DNA from 3 places in the Phenylobacterium sp. FG114 genome. Region 2 is predicted to be linked to each of the others. Evidence: predicted binding sites of a transcription regulator. Region 2 holds the regulator's gene; each other region holds the start of a gene.
The links. Region 2 encodes LexA, which represses DNA repair genes until DNA is damaged. Its sites were predicted from a motif close to ATGTTCNCNANNTGTTCT; they were not measured.
Positions count from the first base shown of each region.

Region 1 (5,804 bases), on a different contig from region 2:
TGGCTTCGAAGTAGCGGCAGATCGAGACCGTCTCCGAGATGCAGGTCCCGTCATCCAGCTCCAACGTCGGCACTTGGCCCATCGAGTTGCGCGCCTTGTGCTCCTCGCTCTTGTGCTCCCGCTTCATCAGGTTCACCGGCGTTTCGGGTAGGTCGATCCCCTTTTCGGCGAGGAAGATGCGCACGCGCCGCGGATTCGGCGCCGGATTTGGCGCGCCGTAGAGGATCATGTGTTCCGTCCCTTCGTGGTTGGAGGCTAGGCTATTTCGAACAAGTGTTTGCGACTAGTGCCGGAGTAGCCATGCCTCATCGCCGCGACGTTCTCTTGGGCGCTGGTGCGCTGGCGGCGATGGGCGGGAGGGCCGATGCCGCGCCCGACGCCGATGCGGCGCTCGTCGCCCTCCTGTCGCGCCACATGGACGAGCACCTCGCCATGTCGCCCGAGGCGGCGGCCTCTTTGCTGACCGACGCCAGGGGCCGGGCGGCGCGCGGGAAGCTCGACGACCGGTCGCCGGCCGGAAAGGCCGCTGCGGTGGCCGCTGCGCGACGCTGGCGTGCGGAACTGGCGAAGATCGACCGCAAGGCGCTCAGCCCGCCGCGCCTCGTCGACTACGACAGCGCCGCTTTCGCCTATGAGATGCTGGACGAGGTGGGCTCGCGCTACGGCTTCCAGGATCACGCGCTGCGCCCGGGGCCTTACCTCGTGTCCCAGATGACCGGCGCCTACTACTGGCAGCCGCAGGACTTCGCCCGGGAGCCGATCAAGAGCCGCGCGGATGCGGAGCTTTACCTGTCCCGCTTGGCCGATTTCGCCCGCGTGCTGGACGGCGAGACCCAAGGGATTCGAACCGACGCCGCGGCCGGTGTGATTCCGCCGGACTTCGTCATCGATCGGACCGTGTCCCAGCTCGTGGATCTGCGCGGCGGCGCGTCGGCTGCCCTGACCGACGGACCGGCCGCCCGCGCCGCCGAGGCGGGTCTTCCGGGCGTGGCCCTGGCCGCGCGCGGGATCCTGGACGAGCTCGTCATGCCCGCCCTCAACCGGCAAATCGCGGCCCTGCGGTCGTTGCGGTTGCGGGCGGGATCCGACGCCGGCGTCTGGCGCCAGCCCGAGGGCGACGCCTGGTATGCGCTCGGCCTGCGCTCCAACACCACCATCCGCATGCCGCCGGAGGAGATGCACCAGCTGGGACTGAGCGTCTTCCGCGATCTCCAGGCCGAGCTGGATGGTCTGCTGCGGGCCCAGGGCCTGACCCAAGGCGCGGTGGCCGAGCGGATCCGCGGCCTGGATCACGACCCGCGGTTCCTGAAGCCCGACACCGACGCCGGGCGTGCCGAGATCCTCGCGGACTCGCGCGCTCACCTAGCGCGCCTGCACGGCCTGCTGCCGCGCGCCTTCCGAACGCTCCCCGACCGCGACATCACCGTCGACCGGATCCCGGTCTCCATCGAAGCCGGCGCGCCCGGCGCCTACTATGAAGGGCCGCCGGCCGATGGCTCACGGCCGGGGATCATCTCGATCAACCTGAAGTCGACCGGGGAGTGGCCCACGTGGCGGCTCAAGACCCTGCTGCACCATGAGGGCGACCCCGGCCACCACCTCCAGAACGCCGTCTTCCGCACCGCGTCCGGCGCAAACCTGCCACTCTACAAGAGCTTCGCGCAGTACTCGGCCTATGTGGAGGGCTGGGCGCTCTACGCCGAGCAGGTGGCGGTGGAGATCGGCGCCTATGAGAACGACCCGTTCGGCCGCATCGGCGCGGTGCAGTCGGCGCTGTTCCGGGCCGCGCGGATCGTCGTCGACACCGGCCTGCACCACAAGCGCTGGTCCCGAGCCGAGGCGACCCGCTGGATGGTCGACGAAGCGGGCGAACAGCCCATGTCCGCCCAGCGCGAGGTCGACCGCTACTGCGTCTACCCCGGCCAGGCCTGCGCCTTCATGATCGGCCGCCTGGAGCTGTTGAGGACCCGGGAGACGGCCCGCAGGCGCCAGGGCGCCGCCTTCGATGTCCGCGACTGGCACGAAAAGGTGCTGGCCGCCGGCCCGATGCCCATGGAGGTGCTGGCGCGGGTCGGGGCCTAGGCCCCGACCAGCTTCTTCTTGCGCTCGGTCTTGCGCTGGCGGTGGCGTTCCAGGAGCTCGCCCAGGTAGCGCCCCGTCCAGCTGCGGGGCTCGGCCGCGACCTTTTCGGGGCTGCCCTGCGCCACGATCTCACCGCCGCCGTCGCCGCCCTCGGGGCCGAAGTCGACCAGCCAGTCGGCGGTCTTCACGACGTCCAGGTTGTGCTCGATGACCACCACCGTGTTCCCCTGGTCGGCCAGCTCGTGCAGCACCTCGAGCAGCTTCTTCACGTCCTCGAAGTGCAGGCCGGTGGTGGGTTCGTCCAGGATGTACAGCGTCTTGCCGGTCGCCCGCCGCGACAGCTCCTTCGACAGCTTCACCCGCTGCGCCTCGCCGCCCGAGAGGGTGGTCGCCTGCTGGCCGACCTTCACGTAGCCCAGGCCGACGCGCTTCAGCGTCTCCATCTTGTCGCGGATCGGCGGCACCGCCTTGAAGAACTCGGCGGCCTCCTCGACGGTCATGTCCAAGGTGTCGGCGATGCTCTTGCCCTTGAACAGGATCTCCAGCGTCTCGCGGTTGTAGCGGCGGCCGTGGCAGACGTCGCAGGTGACGTACACGTCCGGCAGGAAGTGCATCTCGATCTTGATCAGCCCGTCGCCCTGGCAGGCCTCGCAGCGGCCGCCCTTGACGTTGAAGCTGAACCGGCCGGGGCCGTACCCGCGCGCCTTGGCTTCCGGCAGGCCGGCGAACCAATCGCGGATGGGCTGGAAGGCCCCGGTGTAGGTGGCCGGGTTGGACCGCGGCGTGCGGCCGATCGGCGACTGGTCGATGTCGATGACCTTGTCGAAGTTCTCCAGCCCCTCAATCCGCTCGTGCGGGGCCGGCGCGTCCGAGGCGTTGTGCAGCCGACGCGCGGCCGCCTTGTAGAGCGTCTCGATGGTGAAGGTCGACTTGCCCCCGCCGCTGACGCCCGTGATGCAGGTGAACGTGCCCACCGGGATCTCGGCGGTCACGTTCTTCAGGTTGTTGCCCGTGGCCCCGACCACGCGCAGCTTCTTCTTGCCGATCGGCCGGCGGTCGTCTGGGACCGCGATCTCGCGCGAGCCGACCAGATACTGGCCCGTCAGGCTCTTGGGGTTGGCCATGATGTCGGCCGGCTTGCCCTCGGCGATGATCTGGCCGCCGTGCACCCCGGCCGCCGGACCCATGTCGATCACATGGTCGGCGGTGAGGATGGCCTCCTCGTCATGCTCGACCACCAGCACCGAATTGCCCAGGTCGCGCAGCCCCTTCAGCGAGGTCAGCAGGCGGGTGTTGTCCCGCTGGTGCAGGCCGATGCTGGGCTCGTCCAGCACGTAGAGCACGCCCGTCAGGCCCGAGCCGATCTGGCTGGCGAGCCGGATCCGCTGGCTCTCGCCGCCGCTCAGCGTGCCCGACGAGCGGGACATGTTGAGGTAGTCCAGGCCCACGTTGACCAGGAACCGCAGGCGGTCGTTGATCTCCTTCAGGATCCGCCGGGCGATCTCCATCTGCTTGTCGGTGAGTTGGGCCTCCAGCCCCTCGAACCACTCCTGGGCGTGGCGGATCGACAGGCGCGACGCCTCGCCGATGTGCCGCCCGGCGATCTTCACCGCCAGGGCCTCGGGCTTCAGGCGATACCCTTCGCAGGCCAGGCAGGGCGTCTCGGACTGGTAGCGGCCCAGCTCCTCGCGCACCCACGAGCTGTCGGTCTCGCGCCAGCGGCGTTCCAGGTTCGGGAGCACGCCCTCGAAGGTCTTGTTGACCTCGTATTTGCGGGCGTTGTCGTCGTAGACGAACCGGATCTTCTCGGCGCCCGAGCCGTACAGGATCACGTTCTTGGCCGGGTCGCTAAGCTTCCAGAACGGCTCGTCCATCGAGAAGCCGTAGTGGCGGCTCAACGCCTGCAGCGTCTGGGTGTAGAGCGGCGAGGGCCCCTTGGCCCAGGGCGAGATCGCCCCCTTGTGCAGGCTCTTGTCCTTGTCGGGCACGACCATGTCGGCGTCGAACGCCAGCTTGGCGCCCAGGCCGTCGCACACCGGGCAGGCGCCGTACGGGTTGTTGAACGAGAACAGCCGCGGCTCGACCTCGGTGATCGTGAAGCCGGAGACCGGGCAGGCGAACTTCTCGGAGAACAGCATGCGCCTGGGCTCGTTCTCGGTCGGGTCCTTGTCGGCCCACTCGGCCACGGCGATCCCGTCCGCGAGCTTGAGCGCGGTCTCGAGGCTGTCGGCGTAGCGAGCCTCCTGGCCCGCCTTGGTGACGATCCTGTCCACCACGATGTCGATGTCGTGTTTGAACTTCTTGTCGAGGGCAGGCGCGTCCTCGATCAGCATCAGCTCGCCGTTGATCTTCACGCGCTGAAAGCCCGCCTTCTGCCACTCGGCGAATTCCTTGCGGTACTCGCCCTTGCGGCCGCGCACGACGGGGGCCAGCAGGTTCAGGCGCGTGCCGTCCGGCAGCGCATTCAGCTTGTCGACCATCATGGAGATGGTCTGGCTCTCGATCGGCAGGCCGGTGGCCGGCGAATAGGGCACGCCCACCCGCGCCCACAGCAGGCGCATGTAGTCGTGGATCTCGGTGACCGTGCCGACGGTCGACCGCGGATTGCGGCTGGTGGTCTTCTGCTCGATCGAGATGGCCGGCGACAGGCCCTCGATCAGGTCCACGTCCGGCTTGCTCATCAGCTCCAGGAACTGTCGCGCATAGGCCGACAGGCTCTCGACGTAGCGGCGCTGGCCCTCGGCATAGATCGTGTCGAAGGCGAGCGAGCTCTTGCCGGAGCCGGACAGCCCGGTGATGACGACGAGTTCGCCGCGCGGAATGTCGACGCTCACGTCCTTGAGATTGTGCTCGCGCGCACCGCGCACGCGGATGAGGTTGTGCTGGTCGGCCATACTGTCCCGGAAACACGGAGAGCCCGCGAAAGGGTCCTTTCGCGAGGCCGCCTAATGTAGGTGACGGGACTCAGGGATAACACGGGAACGGACCGCGAACAAAGCGCCTGCGACCATGCGCGCGCGTAGGCTGCTGACACCATGGTGGCAGCAGAGTCTCCGCTCTGTCGGATCGCCAAAAGGCTGTGGCTTGTCGGGGCGCGACCTAAGGTATAAGCTTAACTATGATGCGGATGCTCGCGATCCTGGCGCTCGCGCTCTCCTTGGGAGGGTGCGCGGCCGTGGAGGCGGGCGACGACCGCCCCGGCTATCTGCTGGGAGTGATGCAGACCAAGCCGGTCGAAAAGGTCGGCGACATCCGAGCCGTCGATCGGCGCGTGTTGGGCCTCGGCTGGGGCGCTGGCGGATTCGTCGGCTGGCGCCGCTCGGAGGAGGTCTCTGCCGACCCGGCCCAGTGCCAGTTGATTGTGATCATTCGGTCCACGGTGGAGGCCGCCCAGGCCGCCAGGATTCTCGCTGAACTCGGGGAGCGACCAGCTTGCATCGCCAATTTTTCGGGCGCCTCGCCGCCCTTGCCGTCGCAGCCGCCGCCTTCAGCGGCTGCGCACAGATGACGCGTCATTCCAACACGCTCATCTTCGCGACCAATACGAGCTTCGGCATCACGGCCGGCACGACCGCCTCCAATGTGCCTTCGGTCAGCGTGGGGTACGAGCGTCAGGAGGCGGTGGTCATGCCCCTGGTGGCCAATGTGAAGGCCGACGACAACGGCAATCTGCAGCCTTGCGCCGTGAGCCCCGCGGTGCAGGCCTCCATGACCGCCACGGA
Region 1 is NZ_JBMDKU010000007.1:214,713-220,516, forward strand. Features, by position in the region: gene ACODSY_RS14235 (glutathione S-transferase family protein) at 1-229, opposite strand, end outside; gene ACODSY_RS14240 (DUF885 domain-containing protein) at 301-2,082, shown strand; gene uvrA (excinuclease ABC subunit UvrA) at 2,079-4,976, opposite strand; gene ACODSY_RS14250 (hypothetical protein) at 5,210-5,590, shown strand; gene ACODSY_RS14255 (hypothetical protein) at 5,587-5,804, shown strand, end outside.
Region 1: the regulator LexA is predicted to act here: its motif matches at 5,061-5,078, upstream of uvrA (excinuclease ABC subunit UvrA).

Region 2 (5,804 bases):
CTTCAAGCCGCTTCTCTCGCGCCTCGCCGACGGCGGCACGCTGTCGGAGGACGACGCCGGCGAATTCTTCGCCGCCTGCCTGCGTGGCGAGCCCACGCCAGCCCAGGTGGGCGCCGCGCTCACCGCCATGCGCATGCGCGGCGAAACCCTGGGCGAGATCACCGCCTGCGCGCGCTCGATGCGCCGCGCCGCGATCCACCTCGAACCGCCCTACCCCACGATCGACGTCTGCGGCACCGGCGGCGACGGCCTGCACACGCTCAACATTTCGACCGCCGTGGGCTTCGTGGCCGCGGGCGGTGGGCTGAAGGTGGCCAAACACGGCAACCGCGCGCTGTCGTCCAAGTCTGGCGGCGCCGACGTGCTGTCGGAGCTGGGCGTGGCCATCGACCCCGGCGCGGAACGCCAGCTCAAGGCGCTGGACGAGGCCAACATCTGCTTCCTCTACGCCCCGGCCCACAACGGCGCGATGCGGCACGTCTCGCCGATCCGCCAGGAGCTGGGCTTCCGCACCATCTTCAACCTGCTCGGCCCGCTGACCAATCCGGCGGGCGCCAGGCGTCAGGTCGTGGGCGTCTTCGCCGAGCGCTGGGTGGCGCCGCTGGCCCAGGTGCTGGGCGCCCTGGGCTCGGAACGGGCCTGGGTGGTCCACGGCGGCGGCATGGACGAGATGTGCACCACGGGCGAGACCAGCGTCGCCGAGTTCCGCGAGGGGCAGGTGCGCCTGTTCACCGTCACCCCCGAGGCCGTCGGCCTGAAGCGCGCGGCGCTGGCCGATCTCACGGGGGGTACGCCCGCCCAGAACGCCGAGGCCTTGCGCAGCCTGCTCAAGGGCCAACCCGGCGCCTATCGCGACATCGTCCTCCTCAACGCCGCTGCGGCCTTCCTGGTGGGCGACCGGGTCGAGACCTTGCGCGAGGGCGTCGAATTGGCCGGCCAGGTCATCGACGACGGCCGCGCCCAGGCTGCGCTGGACAAGCTGGTCCAGATCACCAGCCCATGAGCGACATCCTCGACCGGATCGCCGCCTACAAGCGCGAGGACGTGGCCGTCCGGAAGGCCGCGCGCCCGGCTGTGGCCACCGACGCGGCCTCCCCGCCCCGAGGCTTCCGCGCCGCCCTGGAGCGCGCGCATGCGCCCGGCCGCCTGGCCCTGATCGCCGAGATCAAGAAGGCGTCCCCGTCGAAAGGCCTCATCCGGGCCGACTTCGATCCGCCGGCGCTCGCCCGCGCCTATGAGGCCGGTGGGGCGGCCTGCCTGTCGGTTCTAACCGATGCGCCTAGCTTCCAGGGCGCGGACAGCTTCCTGACCGCCGCCCGCGACGCCGTCTCGCTGCCCTGTATCCGCAAGGACTTCCTGGTCGACGCCTGGCAGGTGGCCGAGAGCCGGGCGCTGGGCGCCGACGCCATCCTGGTGATCCTGGCTATGGTCGACGACGCCCTCGCCGCGGACCTGATGTCCGAGGCCCACCGCCTGGGCATGGACGCCCTCGTCGAGGTGCACGACGAGGCCGAGATGGCCCGGGCCGGCGCGTTGGGCGCCGACCTGGTGGGCGTCAACAATCGCGACCTCCGAACCTTTACGGTCGACTTGGCGATTACTGAAAGGCTGGCTGCCAGCGCGCCCGTTGGCGCGCTGCTGGTGACCGAAAGCGGCCTCTTCAGCGCCGCCGACGCCGCCCGCCTTGAGCGCTCCGGCGCCAAGGCGATGCTCGTCGGCGAGAGCCTTATGCGCCAGGACGACGTGGCGGGCGCCACCCGAGCCCTCCTCGGCGCTTAACGATCCGACTCACCGAGTCGCCGCAACCGTAACCGCCATTCCCTATCGGATTGGATTTGTTCCGTTTTCCGCGCGGCAACCCTGTAACTTGACATTAATGCGGAACACCTGGAGAACATCCACAGACGTTTGTGATTTGTTCTTCGAGGCCCCGCAATGCTCACGCGCAAGCAACATGAACTTCTCATGTTCATTCACGAACGGATCAAGGAAACGGGCGTCTCGCCGTCGTTCGACGAAATGAAGGAAGCTCTGGACCTGGCGTCCAAGTCCGGCATCCACCGGCTGATCACGGCGCTGGAGGAGCGGGGATTCCTGCGCCGGCTGCCCCATCGGGCCCGCGCCCTCGAAGTGGTGAAGCTGCCGCAGCAGGCCACCGCGGCGGCGCCGCCCAAGGGCCGCGCTCCGTTCAAGCCCCAGTTCGTCGAGGCCGGGACGGCTGTCCCCGCCGCCGCCAACGACACCCGCGAGCTGCCGATCCTGGGCCGCATCGCCGCCGGTACGCCCATCGAGGCGATCCAGCAGGAGCGCGACCGGATCCCGGTGCCCGAGACCATCCTGGGCGCGGGGGAACACTTCGTCCTCGAGATCGCCGGCGACTCCATGATCAACGCCGGCATCCTGGACGGCGACTTCGTGGTCATCCGCCGCACCGACAGCGCGGTCTCCGGCGACATCGTCGTGGCCCTGGTCGATGGCGAAGAGGCCACCCTGAAGCGCCTGCGCAAGAAGGGCGCATCCATCGCCCTGGAGGCCGCCAACCCCTCCTACGAAACCCGCATCTTCGGCCCCGACCGCGTCTCGGTGCAGGGCAAGCTGGTCGGCCTCATCCGCCGCTACCACTAGGGAATGGCGCGCCGCCGCGACACGATCGCGGCGGGTGCTGCAGAAAGATCCGACGCGTCCAACCCCGTCCGCGGGGATGCTGCGTAGAGCGTCATGCAAGGCCCAGGAGGCGCGCATGACGACGAAGACGATGATGCTGGCGCTGCGGCGCCCAGCGTACGAGGGGCGCCGGCCCCTGCCATTTCCCGCCGGGGGCGGCTATGTGCCGAATCCGCCAGGCTTGCCTTAGCCTTCGCGCCCGACCGTGCAAACGCTAGGCTTGGCCTTGATGGAGACGGACGCCGGAGACGACGCTGCGCTGCTATGTCGGCACGCCGCCGGCGATCCGCTCGCGTTCGGCCAGCTCTACGACCGGCATGACCGAGCCTGCTTCCGCTTCATCCGCCGCCTGCTGGGCGCCGCGCATGGTGATGCGGCTGAGGACCTCCACCAGGAGACCTGGATCGCGATAGCGAGGAACGCCGGCGCTTTCGATCCCGGCAAGTCGAGCTTCCCCGCATGGCTCTTCACCATCGCGCGCCGCAAGGTGTGGGATCACTTTCGGCGCCAGAAGGTCGCCCTTCTCGCGGCGTTTCGGGAGGATGCGGCCATGAGCGTTTCCGACCCGGGCCAGACGCCCCTGGAGCAGGTCCAGTCGCGCGAACTGGCGCAGGAGATCGTCGCCGCCGTCGACGCGCTGCCGCCCGAACAGCGGGGAGCCTTCATCATGTTCGCCGACGCTGGCCTGTCGCTGGAGGAGATCGCCCAGATCACCGGCGTTGCCGTGGAGACCGCCAAGAGCCGGCTGCGTTACGCCCGCGCGAAACTGCGGCAATCCCTGGCGCGAGAGAGGGCAGCCAATGTCTGACCGCGACGCGCTGGACCCGATCGATAAGGCCTATGGCGAGGCCGAAGCCCTGCTGCACGACGAGGCCGCCCGCGCGGCGCGGCGGGCACGCGTACTGGCCGCGGTGGCCGAGGCGCCGGCAGAACCGCGCACCGCTCCGCCGACACGGCGCGCGTGGCGGTACGGCGGCGCGCTGGCGGCGGCCAGCGTCGCGGGCCTGAGCGTGCTGATCGCCACCCAGATCCGCCCGCCGGTGTCGACCGAGAATCCGGTCCGAGCCGCCCCCACGGTCGTGCGGCCTCCGACGATGCAGCCGCCCACGACGGCGACATCGCACCTCGCGGACATTCAGAAGGCGCCGGAGCGGGTGTCGCGCGCGCCGGAGCCGGCGGTCGACACCCTGCCGGGTCCCGCGGCCGGGAACGTCCCACCGCGGCCCAGCCCGCCACCGCCGCCGCCGCCGCCGCCGCCGAGTCTGGCCCCAGCGCCCCCGCCTCAGGCCCCGCCCGCGCCCCTGCCCAGGGAAGAAGGCCTGTCGGAGGTCGTCGTCACCGGCTCGCGGATCGCGCCGCCGGAGGCCCGCGTCGCGGCCGCCCGGACCGCGACTCCGGACCGGCTGGGCGCGAGGCTCCGCGCGGCCGCCGCACGCGGGCGGACCGCTGAACTCGCCGCGCTCCTCGAGCAGGGCGCACCCGTCGACGCGGCGGACGACGACGGCGACACGGCCTTGTTGAAGGCCGTGCGGAGCCGCCGTCCGGATGCGGTCGCGCTGCTGCGTCGCCATGGCGCCGATGCCGGCCTGCGGAACCACGCGGGCCAGTCCGCGCGGGATCTCGCGGCGTCGATTGGCGACCCCGAGCTCCAGCGTGCGCTCGACCCGGATCGATGAGCCCGCCCCGCTTCAGCCCGGCACGAAGACGAAGTCCACGAGGAACACTCGTTCGCCGCGCCCGTGGCGCGCGGTCTCCAGGAGGGCGGCTAGGGAGGCGAAGCCCCCTTCCCGCGCCGTCGCCTCGGTGACGTCCGCCAAGTCGATCTCCTGCAGCCGGGTGACCTCTATGTGGCCGTCGAGCAAACGGTAGCGCCCGCCGACCTTCACCCGCGGCGTCAGCCAGATGCGCACGCTGGTGGTGATCTCGCCTGAGCGGACGCGCTCGCGGAGCGGCTTGGCGAACATCATCGCGGGTCGTATCCCCAGGTCCAGGGCCGTCGGCCCCGCAGATCCTGCGCCCACACGATGCGCCAGCCCGCGGCCTGTCTGTAGAGCTCGGCCGATCCGCCGCGTGCGAAGTCGTCGCCGGTCAGCACGAGCGGTGCAGCGCACGTCTCCGGCCTGAAGTCGTTGCGCAGGATGACCACGTCCGACCTGCCGCACAGGGCGTCCAGCCGGCCCGGCTTCAGGGCCCGCTTGAGGTTCCAGGCGGCGGCCAGTCTGACGGGCGCCGCGGGCTTCGGCGCGCAGCTCCAAGCGTCGCATTCGAAACGCAAGTCGCGCTCGGCCTCGCTCGGCAGCGGGGTCAGGCCCCGCCGCCGCGACCACAGCTCGGCGCCGAACAGCTTCACGTCGGGCCGCAGCAACACGGCCTGCCGGCCCTCGCGAACGGCCACCGCTGCGCCGTCGGCCGAGACCCAGACATCCGGAGCCGGGGGCCGTGGCGCCCACAGGATCGCCAGCGCCAGCGGAAGGCCCGCCCACCGTAGCGGGCCGCGCCAAAGGCATACGAACAGCAGGCCTAGGAAGCTGGCGGGCAGCACCCAGTCCGGCGCGCTGGCGATAACGATCTGGGCGCGGGGGGCCGCGGCCGTCCACGCGGCCACCTGGTTCATCAGCCCGATGGACCATCCCGCCACCTCCAGCGGCGCCTGCCCAAGGCCAAGCGGCGTCAGCGCCGCGCCGAGCGCGAGGCCCGGCATCATCAGGAACGACGAGATGGGCGCCACGGCCAGGTTGGCGAACAGTCCCCAAGTCGAGACCCGGTTGAAGTGCTGGATTGCGAACGGGCCGGTGGCCAGGCCGGCCACGAAGCTCACCGCGATACTCGCCGCGGTCCAGGTCAACGTCGCCTGGACCGCGCGGATCGGCCAGGGCACGTCGATCTCCTTCACCGGCCGTGGCCAGATCTCGGCCAGCGCCACCAGCGCGGCGGTGGCGGCGAACGACATCTGGAAGCCCGGCTCGGTGACCGCCTCCGGCTGGATGAGGAGCACGCCCATGGCCGCGAGCGCCAGGGCGTGCAGGCTGATGGCCTGGCGGTCCACCAGGATCGCCGCAAACGCCACCGCCGCGGTGATCGCGGCCCGCTCGGCCGGCGGCGGCGCGCCCGACAGCAACAGATAGCCGCCCACAGCGGCG
Region 2 is NZ_JBMDKU010000004.1:173,818-179,621, reverse strand. Features, by position in the region: gene trpD (anthranilate phosphoribosyltransferase) at 1-1,003, shown strand, start outside; gene trpC (indole-3-glycerol phosphate synthase TrpC) at 1,000-1,779, shown strand; gene lexA (transcriptional repressor LexA) at 1,936-2,625, shown strand; gene ACODSY_RS08400 (RNA polymerase sigma factor) at 2,894-3,472, shown strand; gene ACODSY_RS08395 (ankyrin repeat domain-containing protein) at 3,465-4,340, shown strand; gene ACODSY_RS08390 (ASCH domain-containing protein) at 4,353-4,631, opposite strand; gene ACODSY_RS08385 (ComEC/Rec2 family competence protein) at 4,628-5,804, opposite strand, start outside.

Region 3 (5,804 bases), on a different contig from region 2:
GTGTTGCCGATCACGTCGATCGGGCCCGTGTTGTCGGTCGGGCTCGTGAAGTCGAAGCGGAGCGTGACCTGCGTGTTGTTAAGGTCGTCGGGGTTGACCGAAGCCTCGTTCGTCCAGATCTGGAACAGATCTTCGTACTGCGGATCGGTGACCGCCAGATCCTTGCTGAAGAGCCCGCCGGTCGTGTCGGTGAAGATCTTCAGGTGACCCGGATCGGAGTTGTCCCCGATGGTCAGCGTCCAGTTGCCCGCGAAGACCGTCGCGTTGGCCGCCGAGGCCGAGAGCGCCAGAACTGCCGTGGCCGCAGCCGCCGCGATGAATTTCATTGCCATGGGATAACTCCCCCCCGAAAGGCCAAATGCGATTAACAGGCTGTAAACTGGCACAACCTGGAGGATCCGCATCCCCTTTCACCTCTCCGGGGAATATCAATGTTAATCGGAACTTAATACGCGAGCCGCCGTAGCTGAGGCGTCGCATAGCCGACATTCGGGCGACCCGTCCCGCCCGCCGAATCCGAGGCGCGGATCAGCCCGCCAGGATGGCCTTGACGGCTGCCAGCCCCTCGCTTGCCTTCGTCGCATCCGGCGCCCCGCCCTGGGCGAAGTCGGGCCGACCGCCCGCGCCCTGGCCGCCCATGGCGAGAACCGCGGCCTTCGCGAGATCGGCCGCGTTGAACCTGCCCTGCGCCGCGCCGGTGACCGCCACCGTCGCCGCCGCCTTGCCGTCGGCCGTGCCGATCAGGACGATGACGCCGTCGGGCAGCTGCTTCTTGAACTCCTCGGCGATGGGCCGCAGGTCCTTGCCGCCCACGCCGTCCATGATGCGGGCGAGGACCTGGACGCCGCCGATCTCCTCGGGACCGGCCGCCGCGCCACCGCCGCCCCCGCCCATGGCGAGCTGGCGCTTGGCCTCGGCCAGTTCCTTCTCGAGCTTGCGGCTCTGCGTCTGCAGCGCCTCGATCCTGGCGGTGACCTCCGCCACGGGCACCTTGAACTGCTCGGCCAGGCCCTTGGCCACCGAGGCCTGCTCCAGCAGCCAGCGTCGGGCCGCCTCCCCGGTCAGGGCCTCGATCCGGCGCACGCCCGCGGCCACGCCCTGTTCGGACACCACCTTGAACAGCGCGATATCGCCCGTGCGCGCCACGTGGGTGCCGCCGCAGAGCTCGACGGAATAGGCGCCCTCTCCGCCCAGGGCATGGCCCAGGGTCAGCACGCGCACCGTGTCGCCGTACTTCTCGCCGAACAGCGCCATGGCGCCGGCTTCGATGGCTTCCTGCGGCCGCATGTTCTTCGTCTCGGCGGCCAGGTTCTGGCGCACGACGGCGTTCACCTCGGCCTCGATCCGATCGATTTCGTCCGGGGTCAGCGGCTGGCCATGGCTGAAGTCGAAGCGGATGCGTTCGCCATCGACCATCTGGCCCTTCTGGGTCACATGCGGCCCGAGCACGTTGCGGAGCGCGGCGTGCAGCAGGTGGGTCGCCGAGTGGTTCGAGCGCGTGGCGGCGCGGCGCTCGGGATCGACCGCGAGGCGCACGCGGGCGCCGGGCGCGAGGGCGCCCTCGAGGATCTCCAGGTCGTGGACGTAGAGGTCGCCGGCCTGCTTCTGGACGTCGGTGACGCGCGCGCGACCGCCGTCCCACTCGACCTCGCCCTGGTCGCCCGCCTGACCGCCGCTTTCGGCGTAGAAGGGCGTCCGGTCAAACAGCGCCTGCAGTTTGGCGCCGGCCTGGGCCGTGTCGACCTCCTGGCCGCCCTCGACCAGCGCCAGCAGCTCGGCCGTCGCCTCGGTGTCGTCGTAGCCGGAGAAGACCGTCGGCCCCAGGCGGTCGCGGATCGCGAACCATTCGGCGGCCGCAGCCACCTGTCCCGAGCCCGTCCAGGCCTCGCGCGCCATCTCGCGCTGCCGCTTCATGGCCGCGTCGAACTCGTCGAGGTTCACGGTCAGGCCCTTGGCGCGAACCGCGTCCTGCGTCAGGTCGAGCGGGAAGCCATAGGTATCGTAGAGGCGGAAGGCGGTCTCGCCCGAGAGCACGGCGCCCTCGGCCAGGCCGGCCGTGGCTTCGTCGAGCAGCGTCATGCCGCGGCCCAGGGTGCGGCGGAACCGCTCCTCCTCCTGGCGCAGCGTCTCGACAATGGCGGGCTCGGCCCGGCGCAGTTCGGGATAGGCCTCGCCCATCTCCTTCACCAGGGTCGGCGCCAGGCGGTGCATCAACGGCTCTTCCGCGCCCAGCAGGTGGGCGTGGCGCATGGCGCGACGCATGATCCGCCGCAGGACATAGCCCCGGCCCTCATTCGACGGCAGCACGCCGTCGGCGATCAGGAAGCTGGACGAGCGCAGGTGGTCGGCGATCACCCGGTGCGACGGCTGGGCGTCGCCCTCGGCCTTCACGCCGGTCGCGGATTCACTGGCCGCGATCAGGGTGCGGAACAGGTCGACGTCATAGTTGTCGTGCACGCCTTGCAGCACGGCCGCGACCCGCTCGAGCCCCATGCCCGTGTCGATCGAGGGCTTGGGAAGCGGATTGCGCGCGCCGTCGGCGAACTGCTCGAACTGCATGAAGACCAGGTTCCAGATCTCCACGAACCGGTCGCCGTCCTCATCCGGGCTGCCAGGGGGGCCGCCGAAGATGTGGTCGCCGTGATCGTAGAAGATCTCGGAGCAGGGTCCGCAGGGCCCCGTGTCGCCCATGGACCAGAAGTTGTCGTTGGTCGCGATGCGGATGATCTTGTGGTCGGACAGTCCCGCGATCTTCTTCCACAGGCCGTGGGCCTCGTCGTCGGTGTGGTAGACCGTGACGGTGAGCTTCTCCGCCGGGATGCCGAACTCCTTGGTCAGCAGGTCCCAGGCGTGGGTGATCGCGCGTTCCTTGAAGTAGTCGCCGAACGAGAAATTGCCCAGCATCTCGAAGAACGTGTGGTGGCGCGCGGTGTAGCCGACGTTGTCGAGGTCGTTGTGCTTGCCGCCAGCGCGGACGCACTTCTGCGAGCTGGCGGCTCGGGGCCACGGCGAGGCCTCAGCCCCCGTGAAGTAGTTCTTGAACGGCACCATCCCGGCGTTGACGAACAGGAGCGTCGGATCATTCTGCGGCACCAGCGGAGCCGACGGAACGGCGGCGTGCTCGTTCCGCTGGAAGAAGTCCAGGAAGTGGGTCCGGATCTCGTTCAGGCTCGGCATCGGATCAATTCATCACGCAGTTGGACAGGTTCCCCACCCCCCAGGTGGGAACCGTCGACCCTTTACGAAACCTCGGCCCGGCTTCCAAACGGAAAGGACGCCCGGGGGGCGGCCCCGGGCGTCCAGCCTCTAAAGGATCGCCGGCGGCCACGCTGTGGGTGGCTCGTCGGGACGGACCCGGTTCTGGCGGAGAAGGTCCGCCCCGGGCGTGAGCCGCTCAGGCGCCCCTAGAGGGAGCCGTCCTCCTCGTCGCCCTCGCCTTCGGCGGGACCCACCAGGAGCTGTTCCTCGACCGCGTCCTTGGCGCCGCGGACCTGCTTCTCGATCTGACCGGCGATGTCCGGGTTCTGCTTCAGGAATTCACGGACATTGTCGCGGCCCTGGCCAATGCGCTGGCTGTTCCAGGAGAACCAGGAGCCCGACTTGTCGATCACCCCCGCCTTCACGCCCAGGTCGATGATCTCGCCCAGCTTGGAGATGCCCTCGCCGTACATGATGTCGAACTCGACCTCGCGGAACGGCGGGGCCACCTTGTTCTTCACCACCTTCACGCGAACGTTGTTGCCGACGATCTCGTCGCGCTGCTTCACCGAGCCGGTGCGGCGGATGTCGAGACGCACCGAAGCGTAGAACTTCAGCGCATTGCCGCCCGTGGTCGTCTCGGGCGAGCCGTACATCACGCCGATCTTCATGCGGATCTGGTTGATGAAGATCACCAGGGTCTTGGCCTTGGAGATCGAGGCGGTCAGCTTGCGCAGCGCCTGGCTCATCAGGCGGGCCTGGAGGCCGGGCAGGCTGTCGCCCATCTCGCCCTCGATCTCGGCGCGCGGCGTCAGGGCGGCCACCGAGTCGATCACGATCACGTCCACCGCATTCGAGCGCACCAGGGTGTCGGTGATCTCCAGCGCCTGCTCGCCCGTGTCAGGCTGGGCGACCAGAAGGTCGTCCAGGTTCACGCCCAGCTTGTGGGCGTAGCCGGGATCGAGCGCATGCTCGGCGTCAACGAAGGCCGCGGTTCCGCCCGCCTTCTGAACCTCGGCGACCACGTGCAGGGCGAGCGTCGTCTTGCCCGACGATTCCGGCCCGTAGACCTCCACGATCCGCCCCTTGGGCAGACCGCCGATGCCCAGCGCCAGGTCGAGGCCGAGCGAGCCGGTCGAGTAGGACTCGATCTCGACCTTGCCCTTTTCGCCGAGGCGCATGACCGAGCCCTTGCCAAAGGCCCGGTCGATCTGTGTCAGCGCCGCTTCCAGAGCGCGCTGCTTTTCACCGTCTTCTTTTCCCACGAGCCTCAACGCCGATTGCGACATGAACGAGCCCTTCTATCCCACGATTCCGCCAGAGGACGGGTCCAACCACCGGACTCATCCGATGACTTAGGCGTACCGCTTTCGTTCCGGGTTCGCAATACGTTCTTTTTCGATGCGCGTCCGCATTTGACGTAGATCCACCGGCCGCGCCGCCTCAGAGTTCGCCGGCCACCTCCAGCATGAGGTTGCGGAACCAGGCGACGTGGGGTTCCTGCAGACGATCCCGGCGGAACAGCACGCCGATCTGCACGGGCGGCGACTCGTAGGGCGGCGGGATCAGCTTGAGCAGGCCCGCCGCCGCCCAGGCCGCGGCCAGGCGGCGGGGGACCAGCGCCGCCATTTCGGAGCGGCTGGCGACGGCGAGCGCGGTCGAGGTGTCGGGCACCGTGACGGCGACGCGGCGGTCCAGGCCCGCCTCGGCCAGCGCCCGCCCGAAGGCGCCCTCGTCTTCCCAGCTGGCGCGGGAAACCAGGCCCCGCGCGGCCGCCTCCTCCACCGCCGCCTGCCGCGCGATGGCGATGTGGGCGGTGGCGGCGAGGTCGGCCAGGGTCACGCGCTTCAGTTGGGCCAGCGGCGCGCGAGGGCTCACCGCCCAGGCCAGGTCCTCGACCACCAGCGGATCGAAGCCGAAGCGGTCCGGGGCGGAGATGACGCCGGCCACCGCGAAGTCGGCGCTGCGGGTGTCGAGGAGGTCGAGCAGCCCGCCGGCATAGCCGGTGACCACGAGTTCGGCGCGGGGCGCGAGCTCGGCCAACCGGCCCACCAGCAGCGGAGCCAGCACCGCTGCGCCATAAGCCCCGGCGACGAGGTTGAACCGTCGCTGGCTCACCGCGGGATCGAACCCCGTCGGCGTCAGCGCGGCCTGAAGCTGGGCCAGCGGGCCATGCACGGCCTCCGCCAGCTCGAGGGCGCGCGGCGTCGGGCGCATGCCGGATGGACCCCGGATGAACAGCTCGTCGTTGAGCATGTGCCGAAGCCGGTTCAGCGCGTGGCTGACGGCGGACTGCGACAGGTTCAGCCGCAGGCCGGCGCGTGTGACACTGCGTTCCTCGAGCAGGGCGTCGAAGATGCGCAGCAGGTTCAGATCAGGGGCCGACATGCATTTGATTCATATTGTGCGTGACAACATACCATTTTGCTCATTGCCAGGCGCTCACTATCTGAGCCGCAGACGACGGGAGCCCCCACGGCCGCGGGCCGCGCGCTTCCCGCCCAATCTGGACATCGACACCTAGGGGCCCGGGACGTGAGCGACCCAACGGCGAACGCCGCGCATGATTTGAAACCCGCCAGGCCGTCGGGCCTGCGCCGCTGGCG
Region 3 is NZ_JBMDKU010000013.1:117,708-123,511, forward strand. Features, by position in the region: gene ACODSY_RS20250 (PEPxxWA-CTERM sorting domain-containing protein) at 1-332, opposite strand, end outside; gene alaS (alanine--tRNA ligase) at 529-3,177, opposite strand; gene recA (recombinase RecA) at 3,405-4,487, opposite strand; gene ACODSY_RS20265 (LysR family transcriptional regulator) at 4,642-5,586, opposite strand; gene ACODSY_RS20270 (HlyD family secretion protein) at 5,734-5,804, shown strand, end outside.
Region 3: the regulator LexA is predicted to act here: its motif matches at 4,576-4,593, upstream of recA (recombinase RecA).